One region of the Gordonia hongkongensis genome, then DNA from elsewhere that is predicted to be linked to it. Evidence: riboswitches for the same ligand, from Rfam matches in the RefSeq annotation. Region 1 holds a riboswitch; the other holds the start of a gene.
The links. Region 1 has a riboswitch for cyclic di-AMP ahead of MVF96_RS06140 (transglycosylase family protein). Riboswitches for the same ligand answer to the same signal wherever they lie in the genome.

Region 1 (11,154 bases):
CGCCCCGTTCGAGACCCGGGGTGAGCGCCCGTACAGCCCCGGCGATCACCCGCCGCCCAACCAGACAGGACAACGTCGTCAGTGATCAGCAGTGGTGAGAAGAAGGCTCTGTCGATCATCGCGATCGTCGTCGTGCTGTTCGTCGCGGTGGTGGGGACGTCGGTGTTCCTGCTGACCCGCAACGCGGCGCACGACGATCAGCCCTACCTGCACGTCGCGGTCGGCGATGAGTTGCACACCGTCGATCCGCGCTGGTGGTGCGACCTGATGCTGACCGCGTGCGATCCCGAGATCACCGCGCCGAACGAGACCGCAACCGTACCGGTGCCGGTGGGTTCGACGATCATGCTGACGGTCTCGAGCGAGATCGCGCAGGGTCCGTGGAACCTCGCGGCGGTCTATCGGACTCCGCGCGGGATCGTCGAGGACGAGCAGCAGCAGGGTGCGGACGACACCTTCACCCTGACGCTCCGGTCGGAACCGGACCGCGTGCTGGTCGGGTTCACCGTGATCTCGGCGTCGGCGCGGCTCACCCCCGCCGACGACGTCCTGCCGCGCGGCGAGCTCGCGGTTCAGACCGCGCCCGCCGCGTAATCGGCCCTAGGAGTCGAGCTCCCGCGCGACGGCACGCACGACTTCGGAGATCCGCTGTGCGGTCTTGCGGTCGGGGTAACGCCCCTTGCGCAGGTCCGGCTGGACCTTGCCCTCGAGCAGGGTGATGAGGTCGGCGACCATCCCGTGCAGTTCGTCGGGGGTGTGCCGCTTCACGTCCTTGCGGGCGGCTTCGCGCACGTTCTTGGAGACGCTGGGTGCGGGTTCGAGCACTTTCACGCTCAACGCCTGCGGGCCGCGACGACCGGCGGCCATGCCGAACTCGACGCGCTGGCCCGGCTTGAGCGCCTCGACTCCGTCGGGCAACGCTGCCGAACGGACGTAGACGTCCTCACCGCTCTCCTGGGAGAGGAAGCCGAAGCCCTTGTCCGCGTCGTACCACTTCACCTTGCCGGTCGGCACTGTGCTCACCCTCATCTGTTCTAGATCTGTCGAAAAACGACCCGTCACGACAAAAGACGCCGTCACCCATCTCGCGGCCCGGACGGCGGAAGACCGTGCGAGCCCAGACGGATGCAAGGCGCCTGCTTCGGACCATCTTAGCCAACGCCCCGCCGCGCGGTCACACCATTACCCGGCGGGCACGGATCGCGCGGCGTCGCACCGGCCGGCGTTGCACTACCGTGGCGGGTATGCAGAAGACATCCTCCCCGCGGTTGCTGCAGGCTGCCGGGGTCGTGTTCATGATCGGAATTCTGGCGATCGTGGCGTTGTTCCTGACACCGTTGGTGACCGGCGGCGACACCGCGCCGACCGCCGTCTATCTGCTGACCATGTGCGCACCGCTGGGCTTCGTCCTGGGCCTGGTGTACGCACTCCGTGCCGGACGCCGAGCCAGGTGAGGACCGTGACCACAACCATCGACACCACCCCCGATCTCTCCCCCGTCTCCGACGGGCGGGCGCTGCGCGACGCGTACAGCTGTTTCCCGTCGGGCGTCGTGGCGGTGTGTTGCGAACAGCGTGACGGGGATTCGACCACATTGATCGGAATGGCCGCGAGCTCGTTCACCACCGTGTCGCTCGACCCGCCGCTCGTCTCGGTCTGCGTCCAGAACACCTCGACGACCTGGCCGCGGATCCGTACCGCACCGGCCATCGGGGTCAGCGTGTTCGCCGGCGACCAGATCGAACTCTGCAAGCAGCTCGCCGGGTCGTCGGAGCACCGGTTCGACGGCATCACGCCGCTGAGCACCGATCGCGGGGCGGTCTTCGTGCCCGACGCGGCCGCCCACCTGTCGTGCACGATCCACAACGAGATCCAGGCCGGCGACCACACCGTCGTGTTGCTGGAGATCGAGACCTTGCGCGCCGATCCCGACATCGAGCCCCTGGTCTTCCACGCCAGCACCTTCCGCGCCCTGGAGGCGCGCACGGACCCGACCCGGAAGTGAGTCGCCCAGCACCATGAGCACGGTCGGCCTCGGACTGCCGCTGCCCCGCTCCCCGCGGGAAGCAGCGACCTCCGACGCGCCCACCGACGGGCCGTTGCTCGACACCTTCGGTCGGGTCGCGAAGGATCTCCGGGTCTCGGTCACCGACCGCTGCAATCTGCGGTGCTCGTACTGCATGCCGGCCGAGGGCCTCGACTGGATGCCCACCGACCAGGTGCTCTCCACCGACGAACTGATCCGGGTACTCACCGTCGCCGTGCGCGACCTGGGAATCGAGCGCATCCGGTTCACCGGCGGCGAACCACTGCTGCGCCGCGACCTCGAGGACGTCATCGCCGCCGTCGCGGGCCTCCCGCAGTCGCCCGAGATCGCGATGACGACGAACGGACTCGGACTGACCCGGCGGGTCGGCGGTCTGGTCGACGCCGGCCTCGGCCGTATCAACATCTCGCTGGACACCATCGACCCGGCCCGCTTCGCCGAGATCACGCGCCGGGACCGTCTGTCCGATGTGCTCGACGGCCTGGCGGCGGCCCGCCGCGCCGGGCTCGACCCGGTCAAGGTCAACGCCGTGGTACCCGACCGCAGCGACCTGCCCGGAGTCCCCGACCTGCTCGCCTACTGTCTCGAGCACGGTTACGAGCTGCGCATCATCGAACAGATGCCACTCGACGCCGACCATGCGTGGCAGCGAGCACAGATGGTGACCGCACAGGAGATCCTCGCGACCCTGCGGAAGCGGTTCACCCTGCTGCCCGACCCTGCGCCACGTGGGAGCGCGCCCGCCGCCACGTGGCTCGTCGACGGCCACCGCGGCGCGCACGGCCCGGCACGCGTCGGGGTGATCGCGTCGGTCACCCGGCCGTTCTGCGGGGACTGCGACCGCACCCGGCTCACCGCGGACGGATCACTGCGCAACTGCCTGTTCGCGACGTCGGAAACCGACGTGCGGCACGCGTTGCGCACCCTCCCCGACGACGAGATCGACGCCGCCCTCGCGCGCCTGTGGCGCGCGAACATGTGGGCGAAAGCGGCGGGCCACGAAGTGAACGCGGCGGGCTTCACCCAACCGGATCGGCCGATGTCGGCGATCGGCGGCTAGGCTCGCGTCCGATGCAGCTCACAGTTCGCTTCTTCGCGGCCGCGCGCGCCGCGGCCGGTGCCGAGGAGAAGGTGATCGACGTCGACCCGTCGACCCCGCTCGGCGCCCTCGAGGGCATCCTCGCCGCCGGAAACCCCTCCCTCGCCACGGTTCTCGAACGCTGCTCGTATCTGCGCGACGAGATCGCGTTCTCCGATCGGACGCGTGCGCTCGGCACGTGCACGACACTCGACGTCCTCCCCCCGTTTGCCGGTGGCTGACGCCACACCCGGCCTGTGACCTTAGTCACATCACGGTGCGGTAACAGGATGGGCACGGGACGGCTACTAACCCGTTGAACTGGGATGACGGCCGAAGTGGGTCGGAAGACCCGGATCCAGGCCGAAAATCGCTTGCGTCCAAGCAGGTGATTCAGTCCAACGAACGACGTACTGTTCGAAGCGTCCTCCTCGGAGGTCACGACACAGCAACCAAGACATAACGTCCCACCGGCCGCGCCGAGCCTCGTTCCGCCGGTGGGAACGACAAGCAATCTAGGAACGAGGACGGGGGACCCAACCTCATCCCCTGAGACCGGGCACCACACCAGGTGTCCTCGGGGTTAAGTCCCGGAAGTCGCGGCGACCACCACGACGACCCGGGACCGAGCACCTCTCGCTCGAACCCGACAGCTGACCTCGTAGGCGCGTGGAGAGAGGAAACACAGACATGTCCGGACGTCATCGCAAGCAGACGACCAGCACGGCCGCCAAGACCATCACCAAGGTCGCCCTCACCGGCGCGGTCCTCGGCGGCGGAGCAGCCCTCCTGGGCACCGGTACCGCCAATGCGGCCACCGACGCCGAGTGGAACCAGGTCGCGCAGTGCGAATCCGGTGGCAACTGGGCCATCGCGACCGGCAACGGCTACCACGGCGGCCTGCAGTTCTCCCCGAGCACCTGGACCGGCCACGGCGGCGGCGAGTTCGCCCCGACCGCGGATCAGGCCTCGCGCGAGGAGCAGATCGTCGTCGCCGAGCGTGTGCTCGGTTCGCAGGGCAAGGGCGCCTGGCCCACCTGTGGCACCGGCCTGTCGGGCTCGACCCCGCGCAGCGCGCCGACCGACACCCCGCGTGAGATCGCCCCGGTGCTCCCCGGCGGCAACGGCAGCGTCGATCTGGCGAAGACCACCGAGGACGTCGCCAACCAGGTCACCGACGCCCTCACCGAGGCCGGCGTCAGCCCCGAGATCAAGAACCTCTGGCAGGCGGCCAAGGACAGCGGCGTCACGCTGAACCAGGATCAGATCAAGCTGTTCAACGACAACAAGCACCTGCTGCCCAACCCCTGATCGCCGCTCGACGCCTGATCTGGGACCCAGACGAAGGGCCCCGCACGATGAACCATCCGTGCGGGGCCCTTTTCCATTGGTTTCGACAAGCTCAACCAGCGGGGGGTCAGCTCAACCAGCGGGGTCAGCTCAACCAGCGGGGTCAGCTCAACCAGTGGGGCGGGGTCAGGCCGAGTTGACCCATTCGTCGGTGCCGTCGTCGAAGAACTGGTGTTTCCAGACCGGCAGGCGGGCCTTGACCTCGTCGACGAGGCGCGAGCAGGTATCGAACGCCGCCCGACGATGGTCGGCCGCCACCGCGACCACGAACGCGATGTCGCCGATGACGAGGTCGCCGACCCGGTGGGACACCGCGACCGCGCGCACCCCGTCGACCGCGGAGACCTCCGCGACGACCTCGGCCAGGACCTTCGTCGCCGTGGGATGCCCCGAGTAATGCAGCGCGGTCACGGTGCGGCCGCCGTCGTGGTCGCGGACCGCGCCCACGAACCCGACCACCGCACCGGCTTTGCCGTCGGCGGCGTCGATGACCATCGCCTCGTGGTCGGCCAGCGTGATCGGCTCGTCGACGACCGCGGTGTGCACCACGTGCGAGCCGGCCTCTCGGGTCATCGGTGGTCGCCTCCGCGGATCTGATCGAGCGCGTGGTGGACGACCCCGGCGAGGACGCCGAGCCCGTCGCGGACCCCGCCGGTCGAACCGGGCAGGTTCACGACGAGGGTCGTCCCGGCGATTCCGGCGAGTCCGCGTGAGAGGACCGCGGTGGGCACCGTCGGCAGCCCAGCCGAGCGGATGACGTCGGCCAGACCCGGGATCTCGACGTCGAGGAGCGGGCGGGTCTGTTCCGGAGTCCGGTCCGTGGGCGTCAAACCCGTTCCGCCCGTGGTGATGACGAGGTCGACCTCGGCGCAGATCGCGGCGCGGAGGGCCTCGCCGACCGGCGGGCCGTCGGCGACGACGTCGCACTCGTCGACGGTGAAGCCCTGCTCGACCAGCCAGGCCTCGATGATCGGTCCGGACCGGTCTTCGTAGACACCGCTGCTGGCGCGGTTCGACGCGACGACGACGCGCGCGACACGGGAAGAATTCCGGTCAGTCATGAGCCGGGTCAGACGGTTCGCGGTACCAGTCGCCGGATTTGCCGCCGGTCTTGGCGAGCAGGCGGATGCCGTCCATCTGCGCCCGTCGGTCGACGGCCTTGACCATGTCGTGGAGTGTCAGCCCGGCGACTGCGACCGCGGTCAACGCCTCCATCTCCACACCCGTCTGGCCGGAGGTGGCCACGGTCGCGGTGACCTCGATGGTGTCGGCGCCGATCGCGAAGTCGACCTCCACCGACGACAACGCCAACTGATGGCACAGCGGGATCAGCTCGTCGGTGCGTTTGGCCGCCATGATCCCGGCGATGCGCGCCGTGGCCAGCACATCTCCTTTGGGCAGCCGCGACTCGCTCAGGAGACCGATCACCTCGGCGGTGGTGTGGAACGTGCCAGCGGCGACGGCGCGACGCTTCGTCGTCGGCTTGGCGCCGACGTCGACCATGCGGGCCGTTCCGGACTCGTCCAGATGACTCAGCCGGGAGCCGCCGGCCGGCCCGGTGTCCCGGGCGTCCGACCCACCTTCGTCAGTCCCGGTGGGCGGCATCGACGTCAGCGGTTGACGATGGTCTTCGACTGCACGAACGGCAGGTCGTCGACCGGAAGCGGGAACTCCGTGTCGCCGAACGGCGACAACGCACCCGAGATGTGGGTCGCGAGTTCGGAGACCGCGTGCTCGGCGGCGTCGCCGTTCTCGTCCTGCGGCCAGCCGTTGTCGACGTAGTGCTTCTTGCCCTTGGCAGATTCGACGACCTTGCCGGTGCCGGCCCCCGCTTCGCCGGAGGAGGGTGTTTCAGCGCCAGATTTGTTTGCCACGTCGTGCATTGTGCCATGCCGTTCGAATGAACAAGAGCCGTGTCCGGGGCGGAAGTCCCGTGCCGGGGCTATGGTCGTCGCAACACAGGTCACGCCCCCAGGAGGCGCCCATGGTCGCCCAACCGGTCCAGGTCGCCGGCTACCGGGTGATCACGCGGCTGGGGAGCGGCGGAATGGGCACCGTCTACCTGGTCGAGAATCCGCAGCTACGTCGGCGCGAGGCCCTCAAGGTGATCTCGATCGCCGAGACCGTCGACGAGGAGTTCGCCCGCCGGTTCAGTCGCGAAGCACAGACCGCGGCAGCCCTCGACCATCCTTCGATCGTCACGATCTACCACTACGGCGTCGCCGACGGCGACCCCTGGTTCACGATGGCCTACCTCGACGGCCGTGACCTCCGACGCGCCTCGCTCCGCCCCGACGAGGTGGTGGCCGTCGTCTCCCGCGTCGCCGACGCCCTCGACTACGCACACGAGCACGGCGTGATCCACCGCGACATCAAACCGGGCAACATCATGGTCACGCGCCGCGCGATGGACGACGCCCTCGACCGCGTCGTCGTGCTCGACTTCGGGATCGCGAAGCTCACCACCGCGACCACTCTGACGGCGCCGTCGTCGTTCGTGGGCACCCTCGTCTACGCCGCGCCGGAGATCCTCGACGGCAAACCCGCGGGCCCCGCATCGGATCAGTACGCGCTGGCCTGCACCGCCTACGAATTGCTCTCCGGCGCAACCCCGTTCGATGCCGACACGCAGACCCGTCACATCGTCGCCAAGCTCACGACACGCCCGGCGCCGATCAGCACCCACCGCCCCGAGCTCGCCGCCCTCGATCCCGTCTTCGACCGTGCGCTCGCGCGCGGCCCCCTCGACCGCTACCCCACCTGCGGTGCGTTCGCCGCGGATCTGGGCGCCGCGCTGGGGCGAACCCACTCCGACAACCGGCCACCCGCGCCCGTGGCTGCGACCCAGGTCATCACCCCGCCTCCACCGGCGAAGCCGACCCAACCGTGGGTCGCCCCATCCCCCGCGCCCCCGACGCACACCCGCCGGCGACGGTGGCCGCTCGCCCTCGCCGCGGTCGCCGTGGTCGCGGTGCTGGCCGTCGTCGTCGCGATCGGGGTCCTCACCCTCGGCGGCGATGGCGGGGACACTTCCGGCGCCCCGTCGTCGCCGATCGCGGCGGCCGATGCCGGCGCCCAGCTCAGCGCCGGGCTCGGTGCCACGTGTTCGATCCGGGACGGGACCGCCTATTGCTGGGGCGACAACGCGGCCGGTCAACTCGGCGACGGCACGACCGAGGCGCGCCAGACGCCCACGCCGGTCGCCGATCTCAGCGGCGTCACCGCGATCAGCACCGGTGGACCCAACAGCTGTGCGATCGCCGAGGGACTCGCGTACTGCTGGGGGAACAACGACTACGGGCAGATCGGCGACGGCACGACCGACGCGCGGCTGACGCCGACCCGGGTCGCCGGTCTCGCCGATGTCACCGCCATCTCGACCGCCAACTGGGCCACGTGCGCGATCTCGGCGGGCTCGGCGTACTGCTGGGGCACCAACGACTTCGACCAGCTCGGCGACGGTTCGACCGCGAATCAGTACCGGCCGGTCCGGGTTGCCGGGCTCGACGACGTGACCGCCATCAGCGTCGGCGTGAACTTCACGTGTGCCGTCGCGACCGGTGACGCCTACTGCTGGGGGCTCAACGACAACGGACAGGTCGGCGACGGCACGACCACCAACCGGGCCCGCCCGACCCGGGTCGCCGACCTGGACGGCGCGACGTCGGTCTCCGCGGGCGCCGCGACCGCCTGCGCGATCGCCGGGGCGAGTGCATATTGCTGGGGCGACAACGCGTTCGGCCAACTCGGCGACGGCACCACCTACGGCCGACGCACGGCGACGCCGGTGTCCGGCCTGGACGGAGTCGAGGCCATCAGCACCGGCACGTCGAACACCACCTGCGCACTCGCGGCCGGGGTCGCGTACTGCTGGGGCGCCAACGCCTGGGGCTCGGTCGGCGACGGCACCCTGACCGACCGGCCGGCGCCCACCCGGGTGAACGGATTGTCCGATGTCGGCGCGGTGTCCACCGGCGAACGAACCACGTGCGCGCTTGCGTCGTCATACCTGTGGTGCTGGGGTTTCAACGCCACCGGACAGCTCGGCATCGGGGGCACCGACGACCGTCTGACCCCCACTCAGGTCACGTTCTAGCGTCGGCTCCGTCATCCGGTTGAAGGGTGCCCCGGACCTTTCCCGGTTCGGTATCGTCCCTGCATACGTCTGCGAGAGCAGCCATTTGGCAGCCGCTCTCCCGCCAAGCCAGAAAGAGGTGACGCCGTGCCGTTGAGTCCCGGCACCCACATCGCCGGTTATCGCGTGGTCTCCCAGCTCGGCGCGGGCGGTATGGGCGAGGTGTACCTCGTCGAGAACCTGCAACTCGAGCGGCGGGAGGCCCTGAAGGTCATCTCCACGGCGGTCAGTGCCCAGCCCGGGTTCAACCAGCGCTTCACCAACGAGGCCCGCACCACCGCGAAGCTCGACCACCGCAGCATCATCACCATCCACCAGTACGGCATCGAGGACGGCTCGCCCTGGTTCTCGATGAGTTACGTCGAGGGCAAGGACCTCACCGAGGAACGTCTGACGCCGGCGGAGGTGTCGACGGTCGTCGGACAGGTGGCCGATGCCCTCGACTACGCGCACCGCCACCACGTGGTGCACCGGGACATCAAGCCCGCCAACATCCTGGTCACGCGCGATCCGGCGACGAACGCCGTCGAACGCGCCCTCGTGCTCGACTTCGGCATCGCCAAGCTCGCCGGCTCGGCCAACCTGACCGGCACCCATTCGTTCATCGGGACGGTCGCCTTCTCGGCCCCGGAGACACTCGAGGGCGCCGACGCCACGGCCCGGTCGGACCAGTACTCGCTGGCCTGCACGGCCTACGCGATGCTCGCGGGGCAGCCGCCCTTCGTCGGACAGTCCGAACCGTCGGTGATGCTGGGCCACATCCAGCGCCCGGTCCCCCACATCGGCCAGCTGCGCGGCGACCTCGCGCACCTCGACCCGGTGTTCCAGCGCGCCCTGTCGAAGAATCCCGCATCCCGCTATCCCGACTGCCGCAGTTTCGCGGCCGCCTTGAAGTCGGCGCTCGAATCCCCTGCTGCACAGGGCAACACGATGATCGCGGGTTCGGTTCCGCCGCCCACCCTCGTCGGCGGTGGCACCGGCGGCCCGTCCACGGGTCACCCCTCGGCACCCCAGCAGCAGTTCGGCCCACCCCATGGCCAATACACCCCGCCGCCGCAGCCGACGATGACCGGACCGTCGGGCCCGCAGCCGCTGATGAACAAGCCGTCGGGGCCCCAGCCGATGTACTCCTCGGCCCCTCACCTCTCGGGCCCGCACGCGCAGCCCGGGCATCCCCAGGTCGGCTACCCGGGTATGCCGCCGGTCCCGCCGAAAAAGAAGAAGCGGACCGGCCTCATCGTCGCCGGCGTCCTCGGCGCCGTGTTGCTGCTGGTGGTCGCCGCCGTCGTGGGACTCGCCGTCCTGGGCAGTACCGTCGCCGACCCGGAGAAGGCGACCGTCGCGCAGCCGGTGGTGAGCACGAACTTCGGCAGCAGCTGCGCAGTGGTCAACGGCAGCGTGCACTGCTGGGGCGACAACGACTCCGGTCAGCTCGGCGACGGTTCCACGACGCCGCACACCCGACCGGTGGCGGTGACCGGGGTCGCCAACGCGACCGCGGTCACCACCGGCGGCTACCTCACCGGCGAGAACGCCTACGTCTCGACGGCCTGCGCCATCGCCGCCGGCGACGCATTCTGTTGGGGCAACAACCATTACGGCGAAGTCGGCAACGGTTCCAGCGGTTCGACCGTGGACTCCGCGACCAAGGTCGGCGCCATCTCCGACGTCAAGGCGATCTCCACCGGCTGGGGCACCACCTGCGCGGTCGCCGGCACCGACGCCTACTGCTGGGGGAACAACGAATACGGCCAGCTCGGCACCGGCGGCGGCACCGACCCGGTCTCGGCGCCGACCAAGGTCCCCGGACTCGGCGTCGTCACCGACATCACCACCGCCTACGGCACCACCTGCGCGGTGTCGGACGGCTCGGCGTTCTGCTGGGGCGCCAACGACAACGGGCAGATCGGTGACGGCAGCACGACGGCGCGCTCGGCGCCGGTGAAGGTCGGCGCGCTGACCGACGTCACCGACATCACCGTCGGCGGCTACCACGAGGCATCCGACGACGACGATCCGAACACCAACACCAGCACGTACTTCCAGACGACCTGTGCGGTCGCCGGTGGCGACGCGTGGTGCTGGGGTTCCAACGCCTACGGCCAGATCGGCGACGGCACCACCGAGACCCGCCAGGCCCCCGTTCAGGTCGGCAATCTGAGCGGCGTCTCGGCCATCTCCACCGACTGGGGCACCACCTGCGCGGTCTCCGACAACCGGGCCTTCTGCTGGGGAGACGACGACCGCAGCCAGCTCGGCTCGTCCGGCGGGTCGGTGAAGATCCCCCGCGAGGTCTCGACGCTGACCGACGTCACCTCGATCTCGACCGGCAACGGGACGTCGTGCGCGATGGCGGCCAAGTCGGTGTACTGCTGGGGATTCAACAACGACGGTCAGGTCGGCGATGGTTCCAGCGGCGACGGCGCCAACCGCACGACGCCCACGAAACTGACCATCTAGCTCTTTTGCCGCCGCCTGAGCCGCACCCCTGCCGCCTGAGCTTGCCGAAGGCCTACTCGCGCGACCCGATCAGTGCCTCGGACA
Region 2 (11,154 bases), 2.0 Mb from region 1:
TGGTCGGCGGCCCGGGTGAGTATCGGCATCGTCACGTCGAGGAGCGGGCTCGGGGACCGGGCGATCGAATCGTAGATCTCGGCATCGAGAGTGCCCATCCCGCGGGTGATCTGGGACAGACCGCAACTTCGGGGAGGTGACCGGTGCATGGGGTACACCGTGCCACATCGGACCCGGGCCGGCAGCCACCCCCGGGGGAGGGGAGTGGTGTCGGTCGTCGACGTGAGCCACTATGCACAACGAACCGCGGGCCGTCGCGCACCAGATGGTGCTCGACGGCCCGCGGTGGGTCGTGCGACCTCGTGTGACTACTCGCCGAAGGGGTTGCCGCCCTTGGCCTGCAGCTCGCGAAGGGCCTTACGCTCGCCGGCCTCGATCTCGTGCTCGAGTTCGACGTTGCGCAGCTGCTCCTCCGGCGGATCCGCCGTGAGGATCGAACCGGTACCCGGGGCACCGGCGGAGCCGAGCTTGTTCATCCGCTTGGGCAGTGCCGCACCCTCGTAGGGGAGCGGGATCGGGTGACCATGGCTGTCGACCGGGCCGAGCGGCTGGTGGACCTCGATGTACTCACCCTGCGGCAGCCGCTTGATGATGCCGGTCTCGATGCCGTGTGCCAGGACCTCGCGGTCACTGCGCTGCAGCGAGAGCGCCCAGCGGTAGGCGATGAAGTAGACCAGCGGCGGCAGGACGATCAGACCGATGCGCCCGATCCAGGTGGTCGCGTTCAGCGAGATGTGGAACTTGAACGCGATGATGTCGTTCATACATGCGATCGTCAGCAGGATGTAGAACGAGACCGCCATGGAGCCGATCGCCGTCCGCACCGGGGTGTCGCGGGGACGCTGCAGCAGGTTGTGGTGCGCGTCGTCGCCGGTGAGCTTCTTCTCGATCCATGGGTAGGCGAACATCAGGCCGAAGATGATGGTCATGATCAGCACGACCCAGTTCGACATCGGCACCGTGTAGTTGCCCAGGTAGAGCTCCCATGCCGGGAACAGACGTATCAGACCGTCGGTCCACATCATGTAGATGTCCGGCTGAGATCCGGCCGACACCTGTGCCGGGTTGTACGGACCGATGTTCCAGACCGGGTTGATCTGGAAGACGCCCGACATGATCGCCAGGACGCCGGTGACGAAGGCGAACATCGCGCCGGCCTTGGCGGCGAAGACCGGCATGATGCGGACGCCGACGACGTTCTTCTCGGTGCGGCCGGGGCCGGGGAACTGCGTGTGCTTCTGGTACCAGACCAGCGCGAGGTGTGCGCCGATCAGAGCCAGGATGATTCCCGGGAAGAGCAGGATGTGCAGCACGTAGAGGCGCGGGATGATGATGACGCCGGGGAAGTCGCCGCCGAACAGTGCCCAGTGAATCCAGGTGCCGACGACCGGGATGCCGAGGACGATGCCACTCATGGCGGCGCGGACGCCGGTGCCCGACAGGAGGTCGTCGGGGAGCGAGTAACCGAAGAAGCCCTCGAACATCGCCAGGATCAGCAGGAGACAACCGATGATCCAGTTGGCCTCACGCGGACGTCGGAACGCACCGGTGAAGAAGATGCGCATCATGTGGATGATGATCGACGCGGCGAACAGCAGTGCCGCCCAGTGGTGGATCTGACGGACGAAGAGACCGCCGCGCACCTCGAACGAGATGTTCAGCGTCGTCTCGTACGCCTTGGTCATCATCACGCCGTTCAGCGGCTGGTAGGCGCCGTCGTACACCACGCGCGTCATCGACGGATCGAAGAACAGCGACAGGTAGACGCCCGACACCAGCAGGATGATGAAGCTGTACAGCGCGATCTCACCCAGCATGAAGGACCAGTGGGTGGGGAAGACCTTGTTGATCTGGCGACGCATGCCCGCGGCGAGGTGATACCGCGAGTCCACTTCTTCGGCTTGAGTGCCGAGGCGTTCGGCGATGCTCATGACTTACGCTCCCAGAATGCCGGACCGACGGGCTCGATGAAGTCGCCTGCGGCAACGAGGTAGCCCTCGTTGTTCACCGTGATCGGCAGCTGTGCCAGCGCACGTGCGGCCGGTCCGAAGATGGGCTTGGCGTACTCGAGCGCATCGAACTGCGACTGATGGCAGGGACACAGGATGCGGTTGCTCCGCTGCTCGTAGAGCGAGGCGGGGCAGCCGAGGTGGCTGCAGACCTTGGTGTAGGCGAAGTAGTCACCGTAGTTGAAGCTCTCCTGACCCTTGCGCTTGACCGCACGGGCCGCATCCTCGGGACGCAGACGGATGAGCATGACGGGGTTGCGGACCTGGTGCAGGCCCTCCTCCAGCAGATGGCGGGAGTGCTCGGACTCGCCGAACCCGTCCGAACGACGCCACGGGAACACGGTTTCCATACCGCCGGCGTCGAGATCTTCCGGCCGGACCAGGGCGACCTGGAACGGGTTGCCGGTGTCACGCCGCAGGTAGATGGTCTCGTTGGGCGCTTCCGGCGGGTTGTAGATCGGCGACCATCCCGAATGCCACAGCGGCGAGTCGGGGCCCTCGGCCCACGGGTTCTTGATGAAGCCCCCGAGGAAGGCCACGAGTCCGGTGACCGCGAAGGCGCCGAGACCGAAACCGGCGGAGCCGATGATCATCTTGCGACGACCCAGGGTGGACGTGGCGCCGGTGTCCTGGAGCAGACCGACGATCGTCTTCTTGTCGACCTCGGTCGATCCACCGTCGTGACGATCCTGAACCGAGATCTCGGCCGGGATGAACTTCTTGGTGATGAGGATCAGCGCGACGCCGATGGCGAACACCGACAGGCCGAACGTCACGCCGAGGAGCGGCGTGTTGAACGTGTACCACCAGTAGTTCGGATCGTCCGGGAGGGCGAATTCCCAGTGGTTGAACAGGAAGATCCCGAGGCACGCGAGGGCGGACACGCCGGCCACGGTGAACCAGATGGCCACCTGACGCTCGGCGCGCTTCTCGACCTTGGTGCCCGGCACCGAGTAACGCTCGGACCGGTGGATGATCTCGACGCCGTCGAGATTGGTGCCGAGTTTGACGAGCTCATCGGTGCTCATCTGTTCGAGTTCGTCCCGCGACGGGACGTCTTTGTCGTTCGCGCTCATGCTCGAGATCCCATCCACATGGCGCCGGCGACGATGGCGATGACGCCGACGAACCACATGACCATGCCTTCACTGACCGGGCCGAAACCACCGAGGCCCAGACCACCACTGGGCTTGGCCTCGCTCACGTACTTGACGTAGGCGATCACGTCCCGCTTCTCTTCCGGATCGAGCTGACGGTTCGAGAACTTGGGCATGTTCTGCGGACCGGTCAGCATCGCGGTGTAGATCTGCGCCTCGTTCACCCCGTCGAGGTTCGGCGCGAACTTGCCCGAGGACAGTGCGCCACCGCGACCGGTGAAGTTGTGGCACGACGCGCAGTTCAATCGGAACAGCTCACTGCCGCGTCCGATGCTGTCGCCGCGCAGTGACTCCATCGCGACGGTGCCGTCGGCATTGCGCGGCACCTGCGGTCCGCCACCCTCGGCCTGGATGTAGGCGCCGAGCTGGTCGATCTGCTCGGTGGTGAACTTGGCCGGCTTGCGCTGGGCCTGCGCCTCACCACGCGCCGCCGGCATACGTCCGGTCGACACCTGGAAGTACACGGCGGCGTCGCCGACACCGAGAAGTGCGGGACCGCGCTCGGGCACGCCCTGGAGGTTCGCGCCGTGGCAGGTGATGCACGAGGTCTCGTAGAGCTTGCGACCGTCGTCGATCATCGCGGCGTTGCTCTCGTCGGCGACCGCGACCTGCGGCTCGGGGGTCAGCACCGAGGCGAGCACACCCGCCATGACGAGGCCGGCCAGCAGCACGATGGTGCCGCCTGCGCGCCGACGGAGCTTGCGTCGGGCCTTGGCGCGGCGGCCGGCGTCGCGTGCAGCGGAGCGTCGGGCCGAGGCATCGGGTCCGACCTCGGTGCCGCTATCCGACGGACGCGGTGGAGATGAACTCATCTGTGACTCTCTACTAAGCGGGACGGACTGTTGTTAGATCGAGCTGCGCTCGGTCGTGGTGGAACGGGCCGGCGTCATCGGATGAAGTAGATCGTGACGAACAGCCCGATCCACACGATGTCGACGAAATGCCAGTAGTAGGAGACGACGATGGCCGCGGTTGCCTGCGCCGGCGTGAACTTCGACAGCTTGGTCCGGATGAGCAGATACACGAACGCGATCAGACCGCCGATCACGTGGAGGCCGTGGAACCCGGTCGTCATGTAGAAGACCGAGCCGTACGCATCCGACGCGAGGGTCGTGCCGTGGCCGACCAGCACGGTGTACTCGTACGCCTGCCCGATCACGAAGATCGTTCCCATGATGAGGGTGATGACGTACCAGCGGCGGAGGCCGAAGACGTCACCGCGCTCGGCGGCGAAGACACCCATCTGGCACGTCACCGACGACAGGATGAGAATCGTCGTCACCGGGATGGCGAGGGCGAGATTCAGCTCGGTCGGTGGCGGCGGCCAGCCGACGGCGGAGTTGGCACGGGCGACGAAATACATCGCGAAGAGGCCAGCGAAGAACATGAGCTCACTGGACAGCCACACGATCGTGCCGACGCTGACCATGTTGGGCCGGTTCAGCGAGTGCACGCGCGAGGTGATGGCTGTTCCTGAGGTACCTACAGCGCTTGTCACAAGTGAAGTATGACGGTTCGTAGTAAGCCGTGGCCACCCGGGTCGGAAATTGCCCCCGACTATTTCTCTCGTCGCAGGTCCGGGCCCGAATCGGGTGACCCTCGGCGTGTCCGGGAAGGGTGTGGCGGACGCCCGGCTCGCTACCGTGTGTTCATGTCCAGTTCGGCGCCGCCCGGCCCCGTGATCTCAACGGCCGAGTCGTCGAGCAGGGTCGCCTGGCGCGGCTCCGCTCACGGCTGCGCCCGCGTGCCGGCGCCGGTCCGCTGACGCTGCATGAGCGGGTGGAGGTGGTGGCCCGTTCCGACGACGATGCCATCGCGAGTTCGGTGGCGCTCGACGCGTCGTCGTGGCGAGCCGCGGACGAGGTGATCCTCCGGCATGTCGTCGAGGTGCCCTCCGACCGGCGGGCCGACGCGGCCGCGGTGGCCGCGCTCGACGGTTACGAGTCCGTCGACGACGAACGCTGGGGGCCGAGGCCGGCGCCGCGCGACGATCGGCTCGTGGTCCTGGTCCTGGCGCGGGTCCAGTTGCTCGACGCGATGCATCTGTCGCAGGAACGGTCCCGGATGGCGAGCCTCGGTTCGCGGCACGGCGGATTCGCACGCGAGTGGGCCGTCCTCCAGCGTCCGCCGCTCTGAACACGAATATGCTGACTCCCCGTGAGCACCGCACAGTCTGACTTCAGCTGGCCGCAGATCCTCGGCAAGGTCACCGATCGCCTCGACCTCGACGCCGACGAGGCGGCGTGGGCGATGAACGAGATCATGACCGACAGTGCGACCGGAGCCCAGATCGCCGCGTTCGGCGTCGGCGTGAAGATGAAAGGTGCCGCACCGGCGGAGCTCCTCGGGTTGTCCCGCGCGATGCTCGACCACGCGACGCTCGTGGACGTCACTCGCCCGGCCGTCGACGTCGTGGGGACCGGCGGCGACCGGTCGCACACGGTGAACATCTCCACGATGACGTCGATCGTGATCGCTGCGTCGGGCGTCGCGGTGGTCAAGCACGGCAACCGTGCGGCGTCGTCGAAGAGCGGCGGTGCCGATGTGCTGGAGGCGCTCGGCGTCGACATCTCCCTCGACGCCGCCGCGGTCGCGCAGTGCGTGTCGGAACTAGGGATCGGCTTCTGCTTCGCGCCGGTGTTCCATCCGGCGTTCCGCTTCACCGGTCCGCCGCGCAAGGAGATCGGCATCCCGACGGTCTTCAACGTGCTGGGGCCGCTGACCAATCCGGCGACACCCAGCCGGGGGCTGATCGGCTGCGCCTTCGCGGACCTGGCGCCGGTTCTGGCGCGGGCTTTCGCCGAGCGCGGCGGCTCCGCGCTGGTGGTCCGCGGCGACGACGGTCTCGACGAACTGACGACCACCACCACGTCGACGGTCTGGCAGGTCGTCGCCGGGCAGGTGAACGAACTCACCGTCGACCCGACGGATCTGGGGATCGCGCGCGTGGAACTCTCCGCGCTGCAGGGGGGAGATGCGACGGTCAACGCCGCGATCGCCCGCGAGTTGCTGGCCGGGACCACGGGCCCGGTCCGGGACGCGGTGCTGCTGAACTCGGCCGGCGCCATCGTCGCGTTCGAGCAGGAGGCGCCGATGAGCTCGGCGGAACTGACCGATGCCCTCGGCGCCGCGAAGGAGCGGGCGGCCGATGCGATCGACAACGGTGCCGCCGCCGACCTGCTGCAGCGGTGGGCCGAGCTCAGCGGCCGGCTCGCCGCGCCCGCCTGACGGTCACGCTGCCCCGAAATCCTTGTGGGGCGCAGTGTTCGGCGGGTCAGTTCTCGCCGATGGAGAAACCGCCCTCGACGTCGGAGCTGGAGTAGCTGCGGAACGCGATGTGTGTCGCGCTCTTGAGAACCCCGGGTAGCCGGTTGATCTGGCCGGTGACGACCGTCGCGATCTGTTCGTGGTCACGGACCCGGATCTTCGCGATCAGATCGACGTCGCCCGCACAGGAGTACACCTCTTCGACCCCGGGGATGTCGGCGACGGCCTGGGCGGTCTCCGGGATCCGGTGGATGTCGGCCTGGATGAGGACGATGGCGGTGATCATGTCGCCAGCCTAGTGGTGCGTGGCCCTCAGCTCGCCTGCCGTGTGCGAGAGTCGGCGACGGGTCTGGCCGCACGTGCGTCGTGCGCCGACTGCGACCACCCGAGCCGGCGTTCGGCGGAGCCGGCGGGCAGGGCGACCGGCTCACTCGTCGACACGATGCGCGCGCCCGGTTCGGTCATCCAGCGGTACACGAGGCCGACCTCCTCGGCCGGCGCGCCCCGCAGCGGACCGGGGCCCGGTAACACGGTCTCCGCGGCCGCGACGAGCGCGTCGACGACGGGCATGGGCGAGACTCCGCGTCGAGCGCGCCCGGCGGCGGCGAGCCGTCCGTACCGGATGACCGCGAACTGCCAGCCGCGTTCACCGTCGGGCCGGGCGACCACGATCTCGGCGATCGCGCACAGCGCGGCCAGTCGCTGGCAGCGGGCGAGGGCGTCGATCGTGAGCGCGAGACGGTCCCGATGCCGCGCCGCGGTCTCGAACATGTGGGCCTGGGCAAGGTCGGTGAGGCGCGCGGTGAGGCCGTCGAGGAGTTCGTCGGCCTCACCTCGCATGAGCCGGCGGGCCGCGGTGACCCGGGGAGAGTAGTCCGGCACCGTCTGCGGCTGCGCCGTGGCCGCCCGGCAGGACCCCGGCCGCCGCCTCCCATCGGCCTCGGGACACCAGTGGTAGCCCGTCGCGCCGAGCCGTGTCGTGCACGTGCGCAGACCGGCGGCCGCCGAGATCACGTCGGCGACGGTCGCCGCGTTGTTGCGGTTGCCCACCGGGCCGATCGACTCGTCGGTGGGTGTTCGGCTGACCTTGAGCCGGGGGAAGCGTTCCTCGGTCAGGGTCACCCACCAACCCTTGTGCGGCTGGGTCGATCGTCGGTTGTACGCCGGTGCGTGCGCGCCGAGGAGCCGGAGTTCGCGGACGGCGGCCTCCAGGGCGTGGGAACACTCCACGACGTCGACCCGTTGGGCGAGGAGCACCATCTCCGCGATGCGGCGGCGCGGGTCGTTGCCACTGAAGTACGACCGGACCCGGCGGCGGAGGTCCACCGCGGTGCCCACGTAGAGGACCTCGTTCGACGGGCCGCGGAACAGGTACACCCCGGGACGGGCCGGGACATGGTCGGCGAGTGCGCGTTTGGCGCGCAGGCGCGGGTCGGTCTTCGGGAGATACGACGTCAGGTCGCCGACTGTCGCGATGCCCTGATTGCCGACGCGCTCGAGGAGCCGGTGGAAGACCTCCACCGTGGCGCGCGCATCGTCGAGCGCCCGGTGGGTGGGCCGCACGGAGACGTCGAACAGGTCGGCGAGCGCGCTGAGCTTGACCGTCGGCGCCTCGTCACGGCTGAGGATGCGCCGGGCCATGGTCACCGTGCACAGGCTGAGGCTGAACGTCCACGGCAGGTGGAGCCGGATCGCGTTCTGCCGGAGGAAACCCATGTCGAAACGAGCGTTGTGGGCCACCAGGATCGAGCCGCGGGCGAACTCGAAGAACGACGGCAGCACCGACTCGATCCGGGGGGCGTCGGTCAGCATCGCGGTGGTGATGCCGGTGAGGGTCACGATCTGCGGGGGGATCGGCCGGCCGGGGTCGACCAGCGTGGCGAACTCGCCGACCACCTCGCCGCCGCGGATCTTGACCGCGCCGATCTCGGTGATCCGGTCGCGGACCGGGTCTGACCCGGTGGTCTCGAGGTCGACGACGACGAGGGTCGTCTCGAAGAGCGACCGGTCGCTGAACTCGTTCGACGTCTCACCCGTGGCCCCCTGGTCGGCGGCCTCCAGGTCGGCGAAGGTGAGCTGCCCCGCGGGCGAGCCGTCCACGCTGGTCTGCGTCACCCGGCGAACACTAGTTCGATCCACCGACATCGCGACCGCGACGCTCCGACATCGTGTCGTGTGACCCGTGTGACTGCTGTGTCGATCGCTGTTCGACGGACTTGTCGGTGGGCGCCCCTAGTCTCCACCTGGACGTGAGAAATGCGGTCTTCTCACGGTCACACCGACCCGTAACGGGGCCGACGCGGCCCGCCCTCGCCAGATGAGATGGAGATCACATTATGTACGTCGATTGTGCGCGCTGCCCGGCTCGTCCCGTCGCTTGCGACGGGTGCATGATGACAGTGCTGTTTGGTGGTCCGAGCTGGGACGATATGCCGCACGAAGGTGGAGTTTCGGTAACGGCGGCCACCTCGGACGCGGATGCCGAACTGGACCTCGCCATCGACGTTCTGCAGGCTGCTGCAATGGTGACCAGCGCCGCTGCACGATCTGCAAGATCCGCCAAAACCGCAGTTCAGGTGCCGGATCGACGCGCCTCTGTGACCGTCCTCAGGGCAGGCTGAGAAGCGGCCGAGGTTTGGCTGTCTGTCGCCTGGTGGACAGAGCGCATCCGATTTCGTAACCTTTCTGAGACCTTTGCGGAGCGTCCCGCTTCAACAGAAGTGGTCCGCAGTAGTCACCGCTCAATCGCCCTCGCGGGCGAACCGGGGAACCACAACCTTCGGACGGGCTCGTCGGAGCGCATCACCACTGATGCGACTCGGTCGAAGCCGATCCGAATCGGGGTGAATCGCGTTGCCACGCATGAGTGTCCAGTGGATACCTCATGCGCGAAAAACGTGTAGGGCCACTCTTCCGGCCCGAACCCGACAGCTAACTCGGTCGGCGGTAGAGGAAGATCTGAAGGAGAACTCGCTTCGTGGCCAAACATCGTTTGGAACAGCCCAATCGTGGCAGCACGGTCGCCAAGAAGGCGGTGATCGCTGGATCGATCACACTCGGTTCGCTCGCCGCAGCCGCCGGCCCTGCTCTCGCCGCCCCGGTCCACACCCCGCTGGGCACTTTCGAGATCCCGGCCCTGCCCGGCGCGAAGGCCCCGGAGGCCAAGCCCGCGCCTGAGGCCACGCCGGTGAAGAAGTCGCCCGCCGCCACGGTCGAGATCCCCAACCTGGGGCAGTTCACCGTGCCGGGTATCGCGCCGGAGCAGATCCCGCAGCAGTTCCGCCCGCAGGGTGGCGGCGCGCCCCTGGGCCAGCCGCAGCTGACCGCCGGTCAGAAGGCGGTGAAGGCCGCCGAGAGCAAGATCGGTGCGCCGTACTCCTACGGCTCCGCCGGCCCCAACGCATTCGACTGCTCGGGCCTCGTCTACTGGTCCTACAAGCAGGCCGGCAAGAACATCCCGCGCGACAGCTACGGCCAGCTCGGCGGCGGACGCGCGGTGTCGTACTCCGAGGCCAAGCCCGGCGACGTCATGATCTTCAACGGTGGCGGCCACGCCGGCATCTACGTCGGCAACGGTCAGTTCGTCCACTCGTCCAACTACGGCACGCCGGTCAAGCGCGACGCCGTCAAGGAGTGGACCCTGACGGGCATCCGTCGGTACTGACGACAACTGAACACGAACAGACTGAGCACGAAGGTCTCTGGACGGGCGGATCGCGTGGATTGCGATCCGCCCGAACCAGTCCCGGGGGCCGGTCGGCCGCCTAGGGTGGTCGGCGGGACGCGGGGTACGGGTGCAGGGGCCCGGGATGCTCAGGGATCGACGAGCACACACGAGGGAGTGAGTAGACCGTGCTGATCGGGGAGGGGCGTGGTCGCGCGACGCGGCCGAGGATGCGTTCGGGTCCGCTGATGGTGGCGCTCTGTGTCCTGTCGGCGTTCGCCGTTCTGGCACCGACCGTCGCCGGCGGCGTCGGGGACGCCCGTGCGGTGCCCGCGCGCTCGGCCGATCAGCTGCTCGACCGCTACAAGCAACTGGGCATCGACGCGGAGAAGACCACCGAGGCGATGCACAACGCCAAGATCGAGTACGACAAGCAGCGCGGCATCGTGGCGGCGGCCAAGAAAGCCGCGGCCGAGGCGCAGCAGACGCTGGACACCAGCCGCGCCCAGCTCGCCGTGCACCAGAACCGAGTCGACGCGATCGTCCGCGCCAGCTATCAGGGCGCGCGGGTCAGCGGGCTGTACGCCGTGATGGTCAGCGACTCCCCGCAGGCGCTCCTGGACCAGATGTCGGGTCTCGACATGATCTCGCGTCAGGCGTCGGTGGACCTGACCGCGATCAAGAAGGTACGGGCCAGGACCGCCATCGCGAAGAAGGATGCCGAGCGCACGGCGGTGGCCGCCTCCGAGGCGGTCTCCCGCGCCGAACGGGTCCGTGGTGACCTTCAGACGAAGCAAGCCGACCTGCAGCTCCAGGCGATCCAGATCCGGTCGATCTACAAGTCGATGACCGGCAAGCAGTTGGCGGCTCTGCGCGGTCCGACCTTCGACTTCGATCCGCGACTGGTGCCCAAGGGCACCGCCGCCGGACTGATCGCCACCCACGCCGCGCTCACCCGGATCGGTGACCCCTACGTGTGGGGCGCCACCGGACCGAATTCGTTCGACTGCTCGGGACTCATGGTGTGGGCGTTCCGGCAGGCCGGCAAGACCATCCC

Region 2: linked by a shared signal. The riboswitch ahead of MVF96_RS15090 (C40 family peptidase) and the one ahead of MVF96_RS06140 (transglycosylase family protein) in region 1 are both predicted to bind cyclic di-AMP.

What each region holds. Positions count from the first base shown of each region.
Region 1 covers NZ_CP095552.1:1,347,470-1,358,623, reverse strand. The annotation lists gene MVF96_RS06175 (MFS transporter) at 1-85, shown strand, start outside; gene MVF96_RS06170 (DUF2771 family protein) at 82-594, shown strand; gene MVF96_RS06165 (cold-shock protein) at 601-1,014, opposite strand; gene MVF96_RS06160 (hypothetical protein) at 1,245-1,454, shown strand; gene MVF96_RS06155 (flavin reductase family protein) at 1,460-2,005, shown strand; gene moaA (GTP 3',8-cyclase MoaA) at 2,019-3,107, shown strand; gene MVF96_RS06145 (tumor necrosis factor receptor family protein) at 3,119-3,367, shown strand; cyclic di-AMP (ydaO/yuaA leader) riboswitch at 3,625-3,809, shown strand; gene MVF96_RS06140 (transglycosylase family protein) at 3,816-4,436, shown strand; gene MVF96_RS06135 (molybdenum cofactor biosynthesis protein MoaE) at 4,602-5,048, opposite strand; gene MVF96_RS06130 (MogA/MoaB family molybdenum cofactor biosynthesis protein) at 5,045-5,536, opposite strand; gene moaC (cyclic pyranopterin monophosphate synthase MoaC) at 5,529-6,080, opposite strand; gene MVF96_RS06120 (hypothetical protein) at 6,086-6,358, opposite strand; gene MVF96_RS06115 (RCC1 domain-containing protein) at 6,460-8,571, shown strand; gene MVF96_RS06110 (protein kinase domain-containing protein) at 8,698-11,070, shown strand; gene MVF96_RS06105 (IclR family transcriptional regulator) at 11,123-11,154, opposite strand, start outside.
Region 2 covers NZ_CP095552.1:3,343,968-3,355,121, reverse strand. The annotation lists gene MVF96_RS15140 (bifunctional phosphatase PAP2/diacylglycerol kinase family protein) at 1-98, opposite strand, end outside; gene qcrB (cytochrome bc1 complex cytochrome b subunit) at 309-1,931, opposite strand; gene qcrA (cytochrome bc1 complex Rieske iron-sulfur subunit) at 1,928-3,085, opposite strand; gene qcrC (cytochrome bc1 complex diheme cytochrome c subunit) at 3,082-3,978, opposite strand; gene ctaE (aa3-type cytochrome oxidase subunit III) at 4,053-4,664, opposite strand; gene MVF96_RS15115 (hypothetical protein) at 4,784-5,302, shown strand; gene trpD (anthranilate phosphoribosyltransferase) at 5,324-6,394, shown strand; gene MVF96_RS15105 (Lrp/AsnC family transcriptional regulator) at 6,441-6,719, opposite strand; gene MVF96_RS15100 (DEDD exonuclease domain-containing protein) at 6,746-8,578, opposite strand; gene MVF96_RS15095 (hypothetical protein) at 8,824-9,054, shown strand; cyclic di-AMP (ydaO/yuaA leader) riboswitch at 9,162-9,394, shown strand; gene MVF96_RS15090 (C40 family peptidase) at 9,411-10,097, shown strand; gene MVF96_RS15085 (NlpC/P60 family protein) at 10,328-11,154, shown strand, end outside.